Regions from separate parts of the Roseateles sp. DAIF2 genome, predicted to be linked through region 1. Evidence: riboswitches for the same ligand, from Rfam matches in the RefSeq annotation. Region 1 holds a riboswitch; the other holds the start of a gene.
The links. A riboswitch is a leader RNA that binds a small molecule or an ion and turns the genes downstream of it on or off. The one in region 1 is predicted to bind ZMP and ZTP.

Region 1 (7,524 bases):
GCCTGAGCTTCCTGAACGCCACCTTCCGCGCCTGGACTCGCATGGAGCCGGAGCAGGCGCTGGGGCGGCCGATCAAGGAAGTGCTGGACGAGCGGCGCTATGCGCAGCGCGCGCCCTGGTTGCGTCGCGCGCTGGCCGGCGAGCGGGTCAGCTTCGAGCTGGAATCCGAGCGAGATGGCCAGCCCCTGTGGCTGCGCAACGACTATGTGCCGGACTTCGGCCCCGATGGCGTGGTGCAGGGCATCTACGGCCTGAGCCAGGACATCACGGTGCTGAAGGAGGTGCAGCGCGAGCTGCTGGCGCTGGCGCGCCACGACAGCCTGACCGGGCTGGCGAACCGGCACCAGTTCGACGAGGTGCTGCCGCTGGCGCTGGCGCGCGCCGCGCGCAGCGGCCGGGCGCTGGCCCTGCTGTTCCTCGATGTCGACAAGTTCAAGTCCATCAACGACAGCCTGGGCCATGCGATGGGCGACGCGGTGCTGAAGGAGTTCGCGCGCCGGCTGCGCGAGAGCGTGCGCAGCGTCGACCTGGTGGCGCGGCTGGCGGGCGACGAGTTCGTCGTGATCCTGGAGGAACTCAGCGGCGAGGAGGAGCCGGCGCTGGTGGCGCACAAGATCGCTGCGGCGATCGCCCGTCCCTTCGAGCTGGAGGGCCAGCGCCTGCAGGTCACGACCAGCATCGGCATCGCGTATCAGAGCGGCGGTGGCGCGGCGACGGTGACGCCGGCGGCCCTGCTGCAGCGCGCCGACGAGGCGCTCTACGAGGCCAAGGGCGCGGGCCGCAACACCTTCAGGCAGACCGCCTTCTAGGCCGGCCTGCCTGCTGCATCAGAAGGCCACGGCCGTGCGGGCCGCACCGCCCGCCGGGGCGGAGCGGCGCAGGCCGATCTGCTCCAGCGTGGCGAAACTCAGCACGCCGGCGATATGCACGACCAGAAAGGCCAGGCCCAGGGCGGTCGCACCGCCGCCCAGCATCAGCCCGGCGCAGCCCAGCGCCCAGCCGACATTGCCGATCACGACGAACTGCACCAGCGCCGCCCACAGGCGGGCCCGGCTGGCCATCACCAGCAGCAGCGCGACATAGGCGACCAGGAACAGGCCGGTGCCGGTCAGCAGCTCGGCCGGCAGGCCCAGCGGTGCCGCCAGCTCCTTGGCGAACAGCAGCTGCAGGGCCGCCATCGCGGCGCCGACGACGGCATCGGCGATCAGCGCGAACTTCAGGAACGGCGAGGGCAGGATCGATCTCATGGTGAGGCTCCGGTGGTTGAGTGGGTGAGGAAGAAACCTGTTTGCGTTGAGCGCTACTGTGCGCAAACCCGCGCTGCGCGTCGATGACCTGTCAGGTCATGACGATCGGCATGCTTGACGCCTGCTACCTAGGTGTACTGCTGTACTGGTACACATGACAGATGCCCTGCATTTCAGCGTCAACACCGGCGCCAGCGAACCGATCTACCGCCAGCTGGTGGCGGGTCAGGAAATCCCCTCGGTGCGCGAGCAGGCCCAGCTGCGGGCGGTGCACCCGATGACGATCTCCAAGGCCTACAGCCTGCTGGAGGTGGGGGGCTGCTGGCGGGCCTGCCGCTGCTGCTATGGCTCTCCGCCCTGGCGCGGCCGGGGCTGGCGCTGGCGGTGAGCGGCGGCATCGTGCTGCTGGGCGGCTGGATGGCGCTGTGTTCCAGCGTGCTGCAGCAGAACCATCCGCAGCTGGCCCGACTGATGCCCGGCCATGTGCAGCGCCTGCGTCAGGTGCTGCTGGCGAGCCTGGCGCTGGCGCCTGGCGATAGTCGCGCCGCAGGCCTTCCCGGCCGGGCGCGCCTGAGGGCGCAGCCCTACTGGATCCACTCCAGGATCTGCGGCGCCTGCAGCGCACCGCTGATGCGCTGCACCTCCTGGCCGGCGCGCAGCTGGGCCAGGGTTGGGATCGCGCGGATCGCGAAGCGCTGGGCCAGGCGGGGGTTGGCGTCGCTGTTGACCTTGACCATCAGCGCGAGGCCCTTCAGCTGCCTGGCGGCCTGGTTCAGCTGCGGCTCCATCATGCGGGCCGGGCCGCTCCAGGGGGCCCAGAAGTCGACCAGCACCGGCAGCTCGCTGCCGGCGACGACCGCGTCGAAGTTCGCCTCGGTCAGCTCCAGCACCTCGCCGCTGAGCAGCGGTCGGGCACAGCGTTCACAGCTGGGGTCGAGCCGCGCAGCGGCCTCGGGCACATGGTTTCGGGCTTGGCAATGGGAACAGGTGAGCAACATCTTGGGACCTTTCGCGGGCTGCCGATCGTTGCCGGCTGGCGCCCGTACGAAATTGTCCCGAGCCCGGTCGTTTCCAGGCGTTTCCGGATCGGCTCTTGCGTAACGGTCTGCGTCGAAATCGGGCCGCAAGGCCCATCAAATCGGCAATTCCGTGTAATACCGCCCACCGTGGAAGAGCAGCGGCTGGGCCTGCGGCTGGGCCTCGCAGCTCTCGACCTCGCCGACGAAGATGACATGGTCGCCCTCTTCGTAGCGGCTGCGGTTGGCGCATTCGAACACCGCGGCCACGCCCTCCAGCACCGGCGCGCCGCCGGCGCCCTCGCGCCAAGCCACGCCGGCGAAACGGTCGATGTCGCGGGTCGCGAAGCGCTGGGCCAGCGCCTTCTGGTCGGCGGCCAGGATATTGATCGCGTAATGCGAGCCGCGGCTGAACACCGCCATCGAGGCGGCGCTGCGCGCCAGGCTCCACAGCACCAGCGGCGGCGACAGCGAGACCGAGTTGAAGGAATTGGCGGTCAGCCCGACCAGGGTGCCGTCCGGGCCGCGCGCGGTGACGATGGTGACGCCGGTGGCGAACATGCCCAGGGCGGCGCGGAACTGCTGCGTGTCGAAATGGGCGCCCGCAACGGGCGTGGGAGGCGTGACCATGGGCGCTATTGTCGGTCAGGTCATTGATCTGGCTCAGAATACGGGCATGCATCACGACGACTTCCGCTGCCACGACGATCTGCGCCTGCCCTATGAACCCGCCTATGGTTTCGGCCGTTGCGCCTGCCGCGCCTGCGAGGGCGTTGCCGCGCCGCGCCGCCGCCTGTTCACCGGTCTGCTGGGCGCCGGAGCGCTGGGCGCGGCGCTGCCGGCCTGGGCCCGCGAGGGCGTCGAGGTCGGGTCGCAGAGCAGCATTTCCAAGCTGGTGCCGGCCGAGCAGGTCGAGCAGGCCGGCGCGCAGCAGTACCAGCAGATGATGGCCCAGGCGCGCCAGCAGAACGGGCTGGCGCCGGACGGCAACCCGCAGCTGCAGCGCCTGCGTGCGATCGCCGAACGCATCATTCCGCATTCCTACGGCTGGAACCCGCGCGCGCGCCAGTGGCGCTGGGAGGTCAACCTGCTGGGCAGCGCCCAGCTGAACGCCTTCTGCATGCCGGGCGGCAAGATCGCCTTCTATTACGGCATCCTCGAGAAGCTGAAGCTGAGCGACGACGAGGTCGCGACCATCATGGGCCATGAGGTGGCCCATGCGCTGCGCGAACATGCGCGCGAGCGCATGGCCAAGACCACCGCGACCCGCGTCGGCGCCAACCTGCTGTCCGGCCTGCTGGGCCTGGGCAATGTCGGCGACGCGGTGCTGAGCATGGGCAGCCAGCTGCTGACCCTGAAGTTCGGCCGCGAGGACGAGAGCGAGGCGGATCTGGTCGGCATGGAGCTGGCCGCGCGCGCCGGCTACAACCCGGCGGCCGGCGTCAGCCTGTGGCAGAAAATGGGCGAGGCCAGCAAGGGCGCGCCGCCGCAATGGCTGTCCACCCACCCGGCCGGCCCGAGCCGGATCCGCGACATCCAGGCCAACCTGCCCAAGGTCGAGGGCCTGTACGCGCGCGCCGAGAAGCCGGCGCGCCGCTACGAGGTCGCGCCGCCGCTGCCGGCGGCCAAGCGCGGCTGACGGCGCCGCCGGCTCACCAGCGCCCGGGCAGCGGCCGCAGCAGCTGGTAGCGCCCGGTGCCGGCGCGTGCCAGGTATTCGCCCAGCTCCAGGTCCTTGATCAGCTTGGAGACCATCTCGCGCGAGCAGCCCAGGCGCTGCGCCATCGCCTGGTGCGTCAGGCGCTCGTCCGGCGCGCTTTCCAGCAGGGCCTTCAGCCGGCCGTAGACATCGTTGAGCGCCAGCTGCTTGGTCGACAAGGTGGCCGCGCGGGCGCGCCGGATTACGCGGGTCAGCAGGTCCAGCGCGAATTCGGGGTGCTGGGCGATATGGGCCAGGATCGATTCGCGCGTCAGCATCACGCAGCGGCTCGGCTCCTCGGTGATCACGCTGGCCGAGCGCGGGCCGCCGTCCAGGCTCATCTCGCCGACGTAGTCGCCGGCGCCGTAGCTGCCATAGGTGACCTCGCGGCCGCGGGCGTCGCAGCCGAAGGCGCGCAGCCGGCCCGACAGCACCAGGTAGATGCAGTCGCCCTGCGTGCCCTCCTCGATCAGCAGGGTGCCCTTGCGATAGCTGCGCGCCAGGCCGCGCGCGGCCAGTTCGGCCAGCGGGGCGGGCAGGCCCGCCAGGGCGGGCTCGAGGATCGGCGCAAGAACGGCGGACGTGTCCATGGGCGCTCTCCAGGCCGACGGCCCGGGGAGGGGGCCGTTCGAAGCGCCACATGTTAGAGGATGTAAGTCGGCGCGTCAGTGTCAGTTGTACAGGGCGGACATCAGCGGCGGCAGCACCGCCAGCTGGCGCAGCAGCTCGCGGATGCTGGGGGCGCCGGACTTGGCGCGGATGCTCTGGATCTGGGTGCGCACCGTCGAGATCGCCACCCCCTGGCTCTGCGCGACGCTGCTGGGCTCATGGCCATCGCTGAGCGCCTTCAGCACCTCGGTCTCGGCCGGGGTCAGGCCGTAGCGCAGCGCGAACCATTGCGCGGCCAGCGCGCCGCAGAGCTGGCGCCGCTCCAGCACCAGCAGCACCGCGGCCTGCTCGACATCGCGATTCAGCGGCACCACCACCACATTGGCCTGCTCGCTGCCCTCGCCCAGGCGCAGCAGGCAGCGCCGGCCCTCGCCCTCGGCCTGGGCCAGGGCCTCGTACAGCGGCTTGATGTCCTTGGCGCTGCGGGCGCGCAGCTGGCCGCCCAGCAGCTGCAGCGGGTACTGCGCGTCCATGGTCTGGCGGGCGGCGCGGTTGCTGTGCAGCACCGCGCCGCGCTGGTTCAGCAGCAGCACGCCGTAGTCCAGTTCCTCCAGCACCAGCCCCAGCCAATGGCTGCTCAGTGAGGCCGCGGCGCGGCGTTCGCGGCGGAATTCGGGGCTCGGCGAGGCGGTGGCGATGTCCATCATGATGGGCTCCCTGTGCGGTGGTGAGGACGGAAGTAACAAACCGTACTGTCACCAAGCATAGGGAGACGCCCCGCGCGGCGGCGGTGAATCTTGCGGGCGGCTTTTGTGAAGAATTCACCTTGCCGCCCGGGCGCGGCTCAGGTATTGCGCAGGTAGGGGTTGCTGCGCCGCTCGCGGCCGAAGCTGCTCTCCGGGCCATGGCCGGGGATGAAGACCGTCTCGTCGCCCATCGGCCAGAGCCGCTCGGTGATCGAGGCGATCAGGGTCGCATGGTCGCCGCCGGGGAAATCGGTGCGGCCGATGCTGCCGGCGAACAGTACGTCGCCGACGAAGCAGCGCTGCGCCGCGGCCGAGTGGAACACCACATGGCCCGGCGTGTGGCCGGGGCAATGGCGCACGGCCAGGGTCTCGTGGCCGATCTGCAGCGTGTCGCCGTCCTGCAGCCAGCGCGTCGGCGTGAAGCCCTCGGCCGGCGGGAAGCGGAACATCGCGCTCTGCTGCGGCAGGCCGTCGATCCAGAACTGGTCGCCCGGGTGCGGGCCGATGATCGGCAGGCCCTGCTCGCGCGCCAGCTGGCCGGCGCCGCCGGCATGGTCGATATGGGCATGGGTCAGCCAGATCGCCTTCAGTGCCAGCCCCTGCTCGGCGACGGCGGCCAGCAGGCGCGGCAGCTCGCCGCCGGGATCGACCACCGCGGCGTCCAGGGTCTGGTCGCACCACAGCAGGGAGCAGTTCTGGGCGAAGGGCGTGACGGGGAGGGTGAGGTAGCGCAGGCTCATGGCCGGCGACTGTACGATGCCGGCCGGATCGCATGACTGGCGACGCGAGGTGGAGCCCCACCGTGGAGTGCGATCCCGGCCGCCGCTCGCCTGGGCATCACGATCACCCCACTCACATCTTTGCCAAGCAGGGAGCGGCACGGCATGCGCACATCGATCTCGATCCAGGGTCTGCAACTATTCGGTCATCACGGCCTGTACGAGGAGGAGCGCCGGCTGGGGCAGCGTTTCCTGTTCGACGTCCGCTGCCATCTCGCCGAGGTCCGGTCGCACCGCGACGACCGGCTCGAGCGCTCGATCGGCTACGACCGGCTGGCCGACGATGTCGCCCGGATCTCCGGCGCCCGCAAGTTCCAGACGGTCGAGGCGCTGGCGGAGGACATCGCGCGCGGCCTGCTCGGCGCCTATCCGCCGATCGCCAGCGTCGAGGTCGGCGTCAGCAAGGCCTGCCCGCCGATGGCCCATGTGCTGCAGGCGGCCCGGGTGGAGATCGCGATGTCGCGCGACGAACTCTGATGGCGAGCCTCCGCTGCCTCAGCCTTGCGTGTGGAACTCCGGCAGCAGTTCGCGGGCGAGCTCCTCCAGCTGCTCGGCCAGCGGGCGGCCGTCGTCCTGCAGGCCCAGCGCGACATGGTGGGTGCCGCCGGCGCGCATCTCGCGCAGGATCGCGGCCAGGCCCAGCCGGCCGGTGGCATAGCCCAGCGGGATCGGGCGGGCCGGGGCCCGCGGGTCGGCGTCCAGCTCCAGCCGCATCGCGGTGCCGAAGGCGCGGAACTCGCCCGGCGCGGCGCGCTCCACCGCGCTGCGCCACAGCCGATGGCGGGCCTGCTGGTCCTGCGGCTCGCGGTGGTAGGTGATCCAGCCGCCGGCGTTGCGCGCGATCCAGTCCACGCTCTGCCCGCCCGAGCCGACGGCCAGCAGCGGCAGCGGCCCCGGCAGGGCCGGCAGCAGCGAGAAGCTGCCGGTGTCGCCGTCCGGCGCCGGCAGGTCCGGCACGACGCGCGCGGGTTGCTCGGCGACCGCCGCGGCCACGGTCGCCCAATGTCGGCGGAACAGCTCGCGCCGCTCCTCGCCGTTCCGGCCGAAGGCCGCGTATTCCTGCGGCCGGTCGCCGGAGCCCAGGCCCAGGATGAAGCGCTCGCGCGACAGCAGCTGGGTCGAGATGGCGCCCTTGGCGATGTGCAGCGGGTGGCGCAGGGGCAGCACGATGGCGCCGCTGATCAGCGCGATGCGCTCGGTCTGGCCGGCCAGCGCGCCCAGCAGCACCCAGGGATCCAGATGCCCGACCGGATCGGCATAGCCGGCGCTGTTCAGCGGCACATCGCGCACCCACAGCGCGGCATAGCCGAGCCGGTCGGCCAGCCGGGCCAGCGCCAACTGCTCATGGAAATCCGCCACCGTCCGGCCGCGGCCGAGCAGCGGCAGGGACAGGCCGATCGAGAGCTGCCCCTCCCTGAAAACCCGCGCG
Region 2 (7,524 bases), 2.8 Mb from region 1:
CTGACCGCGTTCCGCGACCACGGTGATGGCGGCGCAGGACCGATCCTGCGCCTGCACGCGGCGCTCGACCGGCGTGGCCGTGATCGTGTAGCCGCTGTGGCTGACCTCGCTGAGCCGGATCTGGTAGTAGCCCGCGGGCGATTCGGCCGAGCGGATGCCCAGCGAGTCCAATGTGTCGGCATAGCTGGCCTGGTTGGTGCGCCAGCGCTCCTGGGCCTGCTGCACTGTGGTCAGCGCCGCGATCGCATCGGCGCGGCGGCCCTTCTGCACCATGCGCTGGTAGGAGGGCAGGGTCAACGCGGCCAGGATGCTGGCGATGACGACGGCCAGCATCACCTCGATCAAGGTGAAGCCCTGGCGATGTGGGGTGGCGATGTTCATGGCCAGGCCTCAGGTCGCGCAGCGCGGCAGGCCGCCGACGCTGCCATTGGGCGAGCAGCTGCGCACCCGGCCGGCGATGCTGACGACATGGCGGATCGACTGGCCGTTGCTGGCCACGATGTCGATGCTTCCGGTGGAGGTGACCGCGCCCTGGCGCGGCTGGAAGCTCAGGTTCGCCACATTGGCGCTGATGCTGGCCTCCAGGCTGGCGGGCAGCCATTGCAGCTTGAGCAGCAGGGCCGGATCGCTGCAGACGGCCTGGCCGGCATCGCTGCAGCGGCAATCGCCGGAGCTGCCGCCATGGATCACATAGCAGCTGCCCAGGGCATGGCGGCTGAAGCGGAAATGCACGCTGTCCGAACGCCGCACCGCATCGCTGCGGGCCTGCTGCAGATCGGTCATCAGCGTGTGGGCGATCTGCTGCAACCGCTGGCCCTGCATGAGCCGCTGCATCGCGGGCAGGGCGGTGGCCAGCAGGATGCCCAGGATCAGGCAGACAACGCAGCTCTCGACCAGGCTGAGGCCGCGTTGCGGGAGCGAGGGATGAGGGCTGGGGCGACTGAGCATGAACCCAATCTAGAAGGCGCGCTCGGCGCTTTCTTTCCTGCCGTCGGGGGATGCATCCCCCCTTTTCAGAGGGGCTGGATCAGATGTCGCGGATCAGCTGGCGGAACTCGTCGACATCCTCGAAGCTGCGGTAGACCGAGGCAAATCGCACATAGGCGACCTTGTCGATCTTCTTCAGCTCGCGCATCACCAGCTCGCCGAGCTTGGTGGAGGGCAGCTCGCGCGCGCCGCTGGTCAGCAGCTTTTCCTCGATGCGGGCCAGGGCCGCATCGATCAGTTCGATGCTCACCGGCCGCTTGCGCAGCGCCAGCTGCATCGAGGCGCGCAGCTTGCTCGGGTCGAAGTCGGCCCGGGTGCCGTCCTTCTTTACCACCGCGGGCAGCGCGATCTCGGCTCGCTCGTAGGTGGTGAAGCGCTTGTCGCAGCCCAGGCAGCGCCGCCGGCGCCGCACCACATCGCCCTCATCCGACTCCCGGGTCTCGACGACCTGGGTCTCGGTATGGGTACAGAAGGGGCAGCGCATCGGCGGGCTTCGGGCGCGGCTTAGCGGTAGACCGGGAAGTCGCGGGTCAGGGCCGCGACCTTCTCGCGCACCGCGGCCAGGTTGGCCTCGTCATGCGGCTTGTCCAGCACATCGGCGATCAGGTGGGCGGTGGCGCGCACCTGCTCTTCCTTGAAGCCGCGCGTGGTCATCGCCGGGGTCCCTAAGCGGATGCCGCTGGTGACCATCGGCTTTTGCGGGTCGTTCGGGATGCCGTTCTTGTTGCAGGTCATGTGGGCGGCGCCCAGGATGGCCTCGGCTTCCTTGCCGGTCAGACCCTTGGGGCGCAGGTCGACCAGCATCACATGGCTCTCGGTGCCACCGGAGACGATGCGCAGGCCGCGCTCGATCAGGGTCTCGGCCAGCACCTTGGCGTTCTTGACCACCTGTTCCTGGTAGGCCTTGAACTCAGGCGACAGCGCTTCCTTGAAGGCCACGGCCTTGCCGGCGATGACATGCATCAGCGGGCCGCCCTGGATGCCCGGGAAGATGGCCGAATTGATCTTCTTGGCGATCTCTTCGCTATTGGTCAGGATGATGCCGCCGCGCGGGCCGCGCAGGCTCTTGTGGGTGGTGGAGGTCACCACGTCGGCATGCGGCACCGGGTTCGGGTAGGCGCCCGCGGCGATCAGGCCGGCGTAATGCGCCATGTCGACCATGAAGTAGGCGCCGATCTCCTTGGCGATCTTGCCGAAGCGCTCGAAGTCGATGCGCAGGCTGTAGGCCGAGGCGCCGGCGATGATCAGCTTGGGCTTCTTCTCGCGGGCCAGGGCTTCCATCGCGTCGTAGTCGATCTCTTCCTTGGCGTTCAGGCCATAGGAGATCACGTTGAACCACTTGCCGCTCATGTTCAGCGCCATGCCGTGGGTCAGGTGACCGCCTTCGGACAGGCTCATGCCCATGATGGTGTCGCCCGGCTGCAGCAGCGCGAAGAACACGCCCTGGTTGGCCTGCGAGCCGGAGTTGGGCTGCACATTGGCAAAGTTGGCGCCGTAGAGCTGCTTCAGGCGGTCGATCGCCAGCTGCTCCACCACGTCGACATATTCGCAGCCGCCGTAGTAGCGCTTGCCGGGGTAGCCCTCGGCGTACTTGTTGGTCAGCTGGCTGCCCTGCGCCTGCATCACGGCCGGCGAGGTGTAGTTCTCCGAGGCGATCAGCTCAATGTGATCTTCCTGGCGACGGTTTTCGTTTTGGACGGCGGCCCAGAGTTCGGGGTCGACGTTGGCGAGGGTCGATTGGCTGCGATCAAACATGATGGTGGTGGGTCATGGTGAGGGTTGGGCCCGAGACGATCCGCCGCGACACATCGCGACAGGTGCTGGGCTGCCCAGGCGAACGGCTGATGTCGGCCGGGCCCGGGCCCTGAACCGTTCGCGCTCCCCGGTGGTCCACCACCTCGGGCCGTCGGCCGGTTGATGCCGTCCGCAGCCTTGATCGCCAGTTGCGCGAAGGCCCCAGTGTAGCGGACACCGGGGCCTTCTCGGAGAGAGAAAAATGTGCGGTTCGCGCGCTCAGTTCAGCAGGGCCACGCGCTCCGGATCCGGCGTCGCGGCCGGGGCCGACGCGGCGGCCTCGCGCACCGGGCGGGCGGGCGGGGTGTAGGCGCGGCCGGCGATCACCGACTTCATCTGCTCATGCTCGGCCAGCACGCGGTTGGCGTAGCCGGCATCGTCGGGCAGGTTGGCGGCGCCGACGTAGTAGCGCAGGCCGTCCTCCAGGCTGCCGGCGCGCTGGATGCACTCCTTCAGCACCTGCACGCCGACGCGCAGATTGGTGATCGGGTCGAAGGCGGCCAGGTTGCCGCCGAAGGCCTCGTACTTGTCGTCATGCACGCGGGTCATCACCTGCATCAGGCCCTGGGCGCCGACGGAGCTCTGCGCGAAGGGGTTGAAGCCGGACTCGATCGCCATGATGGCTAGGATCAGGGTCGGCTCGACGCGGGCGCGCTGGCCCACGGTCCAGGCTTCCTGCACCAGGCGGCTGATCGGCTCGGGCGCAACCTTGTAGCGGCGCGACAGCCACATCGCGACGGCGGCCTGCTGGCGCGGCAGATCCTTGGGATCGGCCGCGGTGGCACGCACCAGCGCTTCGGGCTCGGACAGGCCGGCCAGCGTGTTGCCGGAAGCCTCGGCGCGGGCCTCCTGGCGGGCGGTCAGCCAGCCGAAGGCCTCGGTTTCCAGCTTGTGGCGGAGATCCGCCTGGCTGCTGAACATCAGCAGCACAGCCACAACGGCCAGACCCAGCAGGGCCAGGGTGTTGTGGCTGACCACCAGCAGGCCTTGGCCGATGTCCTTGACGAACAAGGTAGCGGCCGCGGCGGCACCGCGGGTGAGGGATACGAAATCACGACGCGCTGTCATGCGACTCCTTTCTTCTCCGCCCTGTCATCGGGCCCGTTCCTGGTGGAGCAGGGCCTGCCGACATGGCAGTGATAATGGGCCGGCACATCTCGGATCCAGCCAAGCGACAAGCTTGGCGAGACCCGGGCCGGGTCCATCGGCAGCGGGGCGTCATCACCGTCCCAAGGCGACGACGCGGGTTAACCCTGAAGGCTTCAGGGCAGGCGGATTCTAAAGACCAAAAATAACCCGTCAAGCTTATAAGGCCAAGTTAAAATTACTTACAGTTATGAAGTACCGTGATCTTCGCGACTTTCTGCACAATTTGGAGGGGATGGGAGAGCTGCGGCGCGTTTCCGAGCCGGTATCCCCCCTACTTGAGGTGACGGCCCTCAGCGACCGGGTTTTGCGTGCCGGCGGCCCCGCGCTGCTGATCGAAAAACCGACCGGCCACAGCATGCCGGCCCTGACCAATCTGTTCGGCACCACCCGTCGCGTGGCGCTGGGCATGGGGGCCGAGAACCTGCAGGAGTTGCGTGACGTGGGTCATGTGCTGGCCAGCCTGAAGGAGCCCGAGCCGCCCAAGGGGCTGAAGGACGCCGGCCGCCTGCTGCAGATGGCCAAGGCCCTCTGGGACATGAAGCCCAGCCGGGTGCGCGAGGCGGCCTGCCAGCAGCAGATCCTGGAAGGCGCCGAGGTCAACCTGAAGCGCCTGCCGATCCAGACCTGCTGGCCCGGCGATGCCGGCCCGCTGATCACCTGGGGCCTGGTCGTGACCCGCGGCCCGCAGGGCGTGGCCCAGCCGCGCCGGCGCCAGAACCTGGGCATCTACCGCCAACAGCTGATCGGCCGGCGCCAGCTGATCATGCGCTGGCTGGCTCACCGCGGCGGCGCGCTGGACTTCCGCGACTTCGCGCTGGCCAATCCCGGCCAAGCCTTCCCGATCGCGGTGGCGCTGGGCGCCGACCCGGCCACGATCCTGGGCGCGGTGACGCCGGTGCCGGACAGCCTATCCGAGTACCAGTTCGCCGGCCTGCTGCGCGGCTCGCGCACCGAGGTGGTGGACAGCGGCGTCGGCGAGCCGGGCCATCCGCTGCAGGTGCCGGCCAGCGCCGAGATCGTGCTGGAAGGCCATATCCCGGTGGCGGAGCCGGGCTACAGCGCCGTCAGCGAGGACGGCGTGCCGCTGAAGGAGAAGGGCGGTTATCTGCACGCGCTGGAGGGGCCCTATGGCGACCACACCGGCTACTACAACGAGCAGGACTGGTTCCCGGTCTTCGAGGTCAAGCGCCTGACCCGGCGCAGCGATGCGATCTATCACAGCACCTACACCGGCAAGCCGCCCGATGAGCCCGCCATCCTGGGCGAGGCGCTGAACGAGGTGTTCGTGCCCATTCTGCAAAAGCAGTTCTCCGAGATCGTCGACTTCTATCTGCCGCCCGAGGGCTGCAGCTACCGGATGGCGGTGATCTCGATCAGGAAGGCCTACCCCGGCCATGCCAAGCGCCTGATGTTCGGGCTGTGGAGCTTTCTGCGCCAGTTCATGTACACCAAGTTCATCGTGGTGGTGGACGAGGACGTGAACATCCGCGACTGGAAGGAGGTGGTCTGGGCCATCACCACCCGCATGGACCCGGTGCGCGACACCACCCTGGTCGAGAACACGCCGATCGACTACCTGGACTTTGCCTCGCCGGTCAGCGGCCTGGGCGGCAAGATGGGACTGGACGCGACCAACAAATGGCCCGGCGAGACCCCGCGCGAATGGGGCCGCACGATCACGATGACGCCCGAGGTCTCGACACGCATGGAGGATCTGTACCGGCGCCTCTTCGGCTGAGGGCGGCCGTTTCAACTAGGGTTCGCCCAGGCTTGAACGCCCGTGGACGCTGGCCTACTGTTGTATGGCCTGCCAAGCAGGTCAAACCTCTGGCGCAGTCTCTGCGCGCCAGGAGCCCTGTAGCAGATGGCTGCAGAGCCCCAATGGTGGCGTAAGCCACCCGCCCCTCCCGGCCCCAGGCTTGGGAGGGGTTTGTCGTTTCTGGAGGCTGCTGTTTATCAACGGCCGCTGCGCAGCCCCAGCCATTCATAGACCACATAGCGGGTCTTGCGGATCGCGTCGCTGGAGGGGAACCAGTCGCCCAGGCTGTAGGGCGTCGTGGGCCGCAGCCCCAGCGGCGCCGGCACGACCTCGATGCCCAGTCCGGCGGCGGCCTCGCCAAAGGCGCGCAACGCGCGCGGCATATGCTGGCCATGGGTGACCAGCAGCACGCGGCGCACGCCGTCCTGGCGCAGCAGCGGCAGGCTCATGCGTGCGTTCTCGCGCGTGTCGCGCGAGCGGTCCTCGGCCCAGCGCAGCGGCAGCTGCCATTCCTCGCGCGCGGCCTGGCGCGCCAGCGCCGCCTCGGTGAGCTTCAGTTCCATCAGCTCGCGCGCCGGCCCGCCGGTGAAGCCCAGCGGCAGTCCGGTGCGGCGCGCCAGCCAGACGCCATAGCGCAGCCGCTCCAGGCTCAGCGGCTTCAGGGTCGGCCCGCCATATTCCGGGGCCTCGCGCTGCGCGCCGGCGCCCAGCACCAGCACGGCCGAGTCGGCCGGGTCCAGCCGCAGCCGCTCCAGCGCGGCCGCGTCCAGCGCCTGCACCGGCCCGAGCAGCGCGCGCTGCAGGCCGTCGGCGCCGACCTCGGTGAAGGCAAACCAGGTGCCCAGCAGCCCCGCACCCAGCAGGCCGCGGCCCAGCCAGCGATGCCGGCGCAGCAGGCCGGCGCCGAGCAGCAGCAGGACCAGCAGCGGTCCCGGCGGCAGCAGCAGGGGCAGCAAGAGGGGTTTGAGTTCGTGCAGGCTCTGGAGCAGCTCGTTCATCGGACCGGTGACAGCAAGAAGGAAAAAGGAGAAGGGCGGGCGCGGGCAGGCGCATGATGCTCAGCATGCAACGGAATGCAATCGGCGCCGGCCCTAGCGCGGCCGCCCGATAATCCGGCCGGTTCAAGAATCGCCCAGTTCCATGTCCATTGCCCTGTCGTCCCATCCCTGGCTACGCCGCCTGCTGATCATTCTGGCCGTGGCGGTGGCGCTGATGGGGCTGACGATGCTGCTACTGCCCTGGTGGCTGGCCGGCTCGGGCATGAAGCTGGCCAGCGAGGCCCTGGGCCGGCCGACCAGCGTCGGCGAGGTGCGCTTCCAGCCCTGGCGGCTGGGCCTGGTGCTGCGGGATCTGAAGATCTCGGGCCGCGAGGCCGAGGACCCGGCCCTGCTGGAGGTCGGCGAGCTGGACCTGGCGCTGTCGCTGCGCTCGCTGTGGCATCGCAGCCTGGTGCTGGAGTCGCTGACGGTGCAGCGGCCCACCCTGCGCCTGGCCCGTCTGGCCGAGGGGCGCTACGACATCGACGACCTGATCGAGCATTGGACGAAACCGCCGGCCGACCCGAAGGCCGAGTCCGACGGCCCCGGCTTCGCGCTCTACAACCTGCGCCTGAGCGAGGGTCAGGTCTTGCTGGACGACCGGCCCTACCAGCGCCGCCATGTGCTGGACCAGCTGCGCCTGGATCTGCCCTTCCTGTCCCAGCTCGACGCCCATGTGAAAGTGCATGTCGAGCCGCATCTGTCCGGGCGGCTGAACGCGCAGGGTTTCGATTTCGGCGGCGAGGCCTTGCCCTTCGCCGAGACGCGCGAGGCGGCGCTGAACCTGAAGTTCGCCGA

Region 2: it holds a riboswitch for ZMP and ZTP, as region 1 does, so the genes downstream of both, glyA (serine hydroxymethyltransferase) here and folB (dihydroneopterin aldolase) in region 1, are expected to answer to the same signal.

What each region holds. Positions count from the first base shown of each region.
Region 1 is NZ_CP049919.1:5,749,270-5,756,793, reverse strand. Features, by position in the region: gene G8A07_RS26515 (diguanylate cyclase domain-containing protein) at 1-809, shown strand, start outside; gene G8A07_RS26510 (hypothetical protein) at 828-1,247, opposite strand; gene G8A07_RS26505 (hypothetical protein) at 1,402-1,635, shown strand; gene G8A07_RS26500 (thioredoxin family protein) at 1,832-2,206, opposite strand; gene G8A07_RS26495 (flavin reductase family protein) at 2,381-2,893, opposite strand; gene G8A07_RS26490 (M48 family metallopeptidase) at 2,940-3,902, shown strand; gene G8A07_RS26485 (Crp/Fnr family transcriptional regulator) at 3,916-4,551, opposite strand; gene G8A07_RS26480 (LuxR C-terminal-related transcriptional regulator) at 4,633-5,277, opposite strand; gene G8A07_RS26475 (MBL fold metallo-hydrolase) at 5,415-6,056, opposite strand; ZMP/ZTP riboswitch at 6,079-6,159, shown strand; gene folB (dihydroneopterin aldolase) at 6,201-6,572, shown strand; gene G8A07_RS26465 (TIGR03571 family LLM class oxidoreductase) at 6,591-7,524, opposite strand, start outside.
Region 2 is NZ_CP049919.1:2,977,101-2,984,624, forward strand. Features, by position in the region: gene G8A07_RS13580 (type IV pilin protein) at 1-381, opposite strand, end outside; gene G8A07_RS13585 (GspH/FimT family pseudopilin) at 391-948, opposite strand; gene nrdR (transcriptional regulator NrdR) at 1,028-1,471, opposite strand; gene glyA (serine hydroxymethyltransferase) at 1,492-2,742, opposite strand; ZMP/ZTP riboswitch at 2,808-2,944, opposite strand; gene G8A07_RS13600 (lytic transglycosylase domain-containing protein) at 3,001-3,849, opposite strand; gene ubiD (4-hydroxy-3-polyprenylbenzoate decarboxylase) at 4,118-5,668, shown strand; gene G8A07_RS13610 (YdcF family protein) at 5,887-6,687, opposite strand; gene G8A07_RS13615 (DUF748 domain-containing protein) at 6,830-7,524, shown strand, end outside.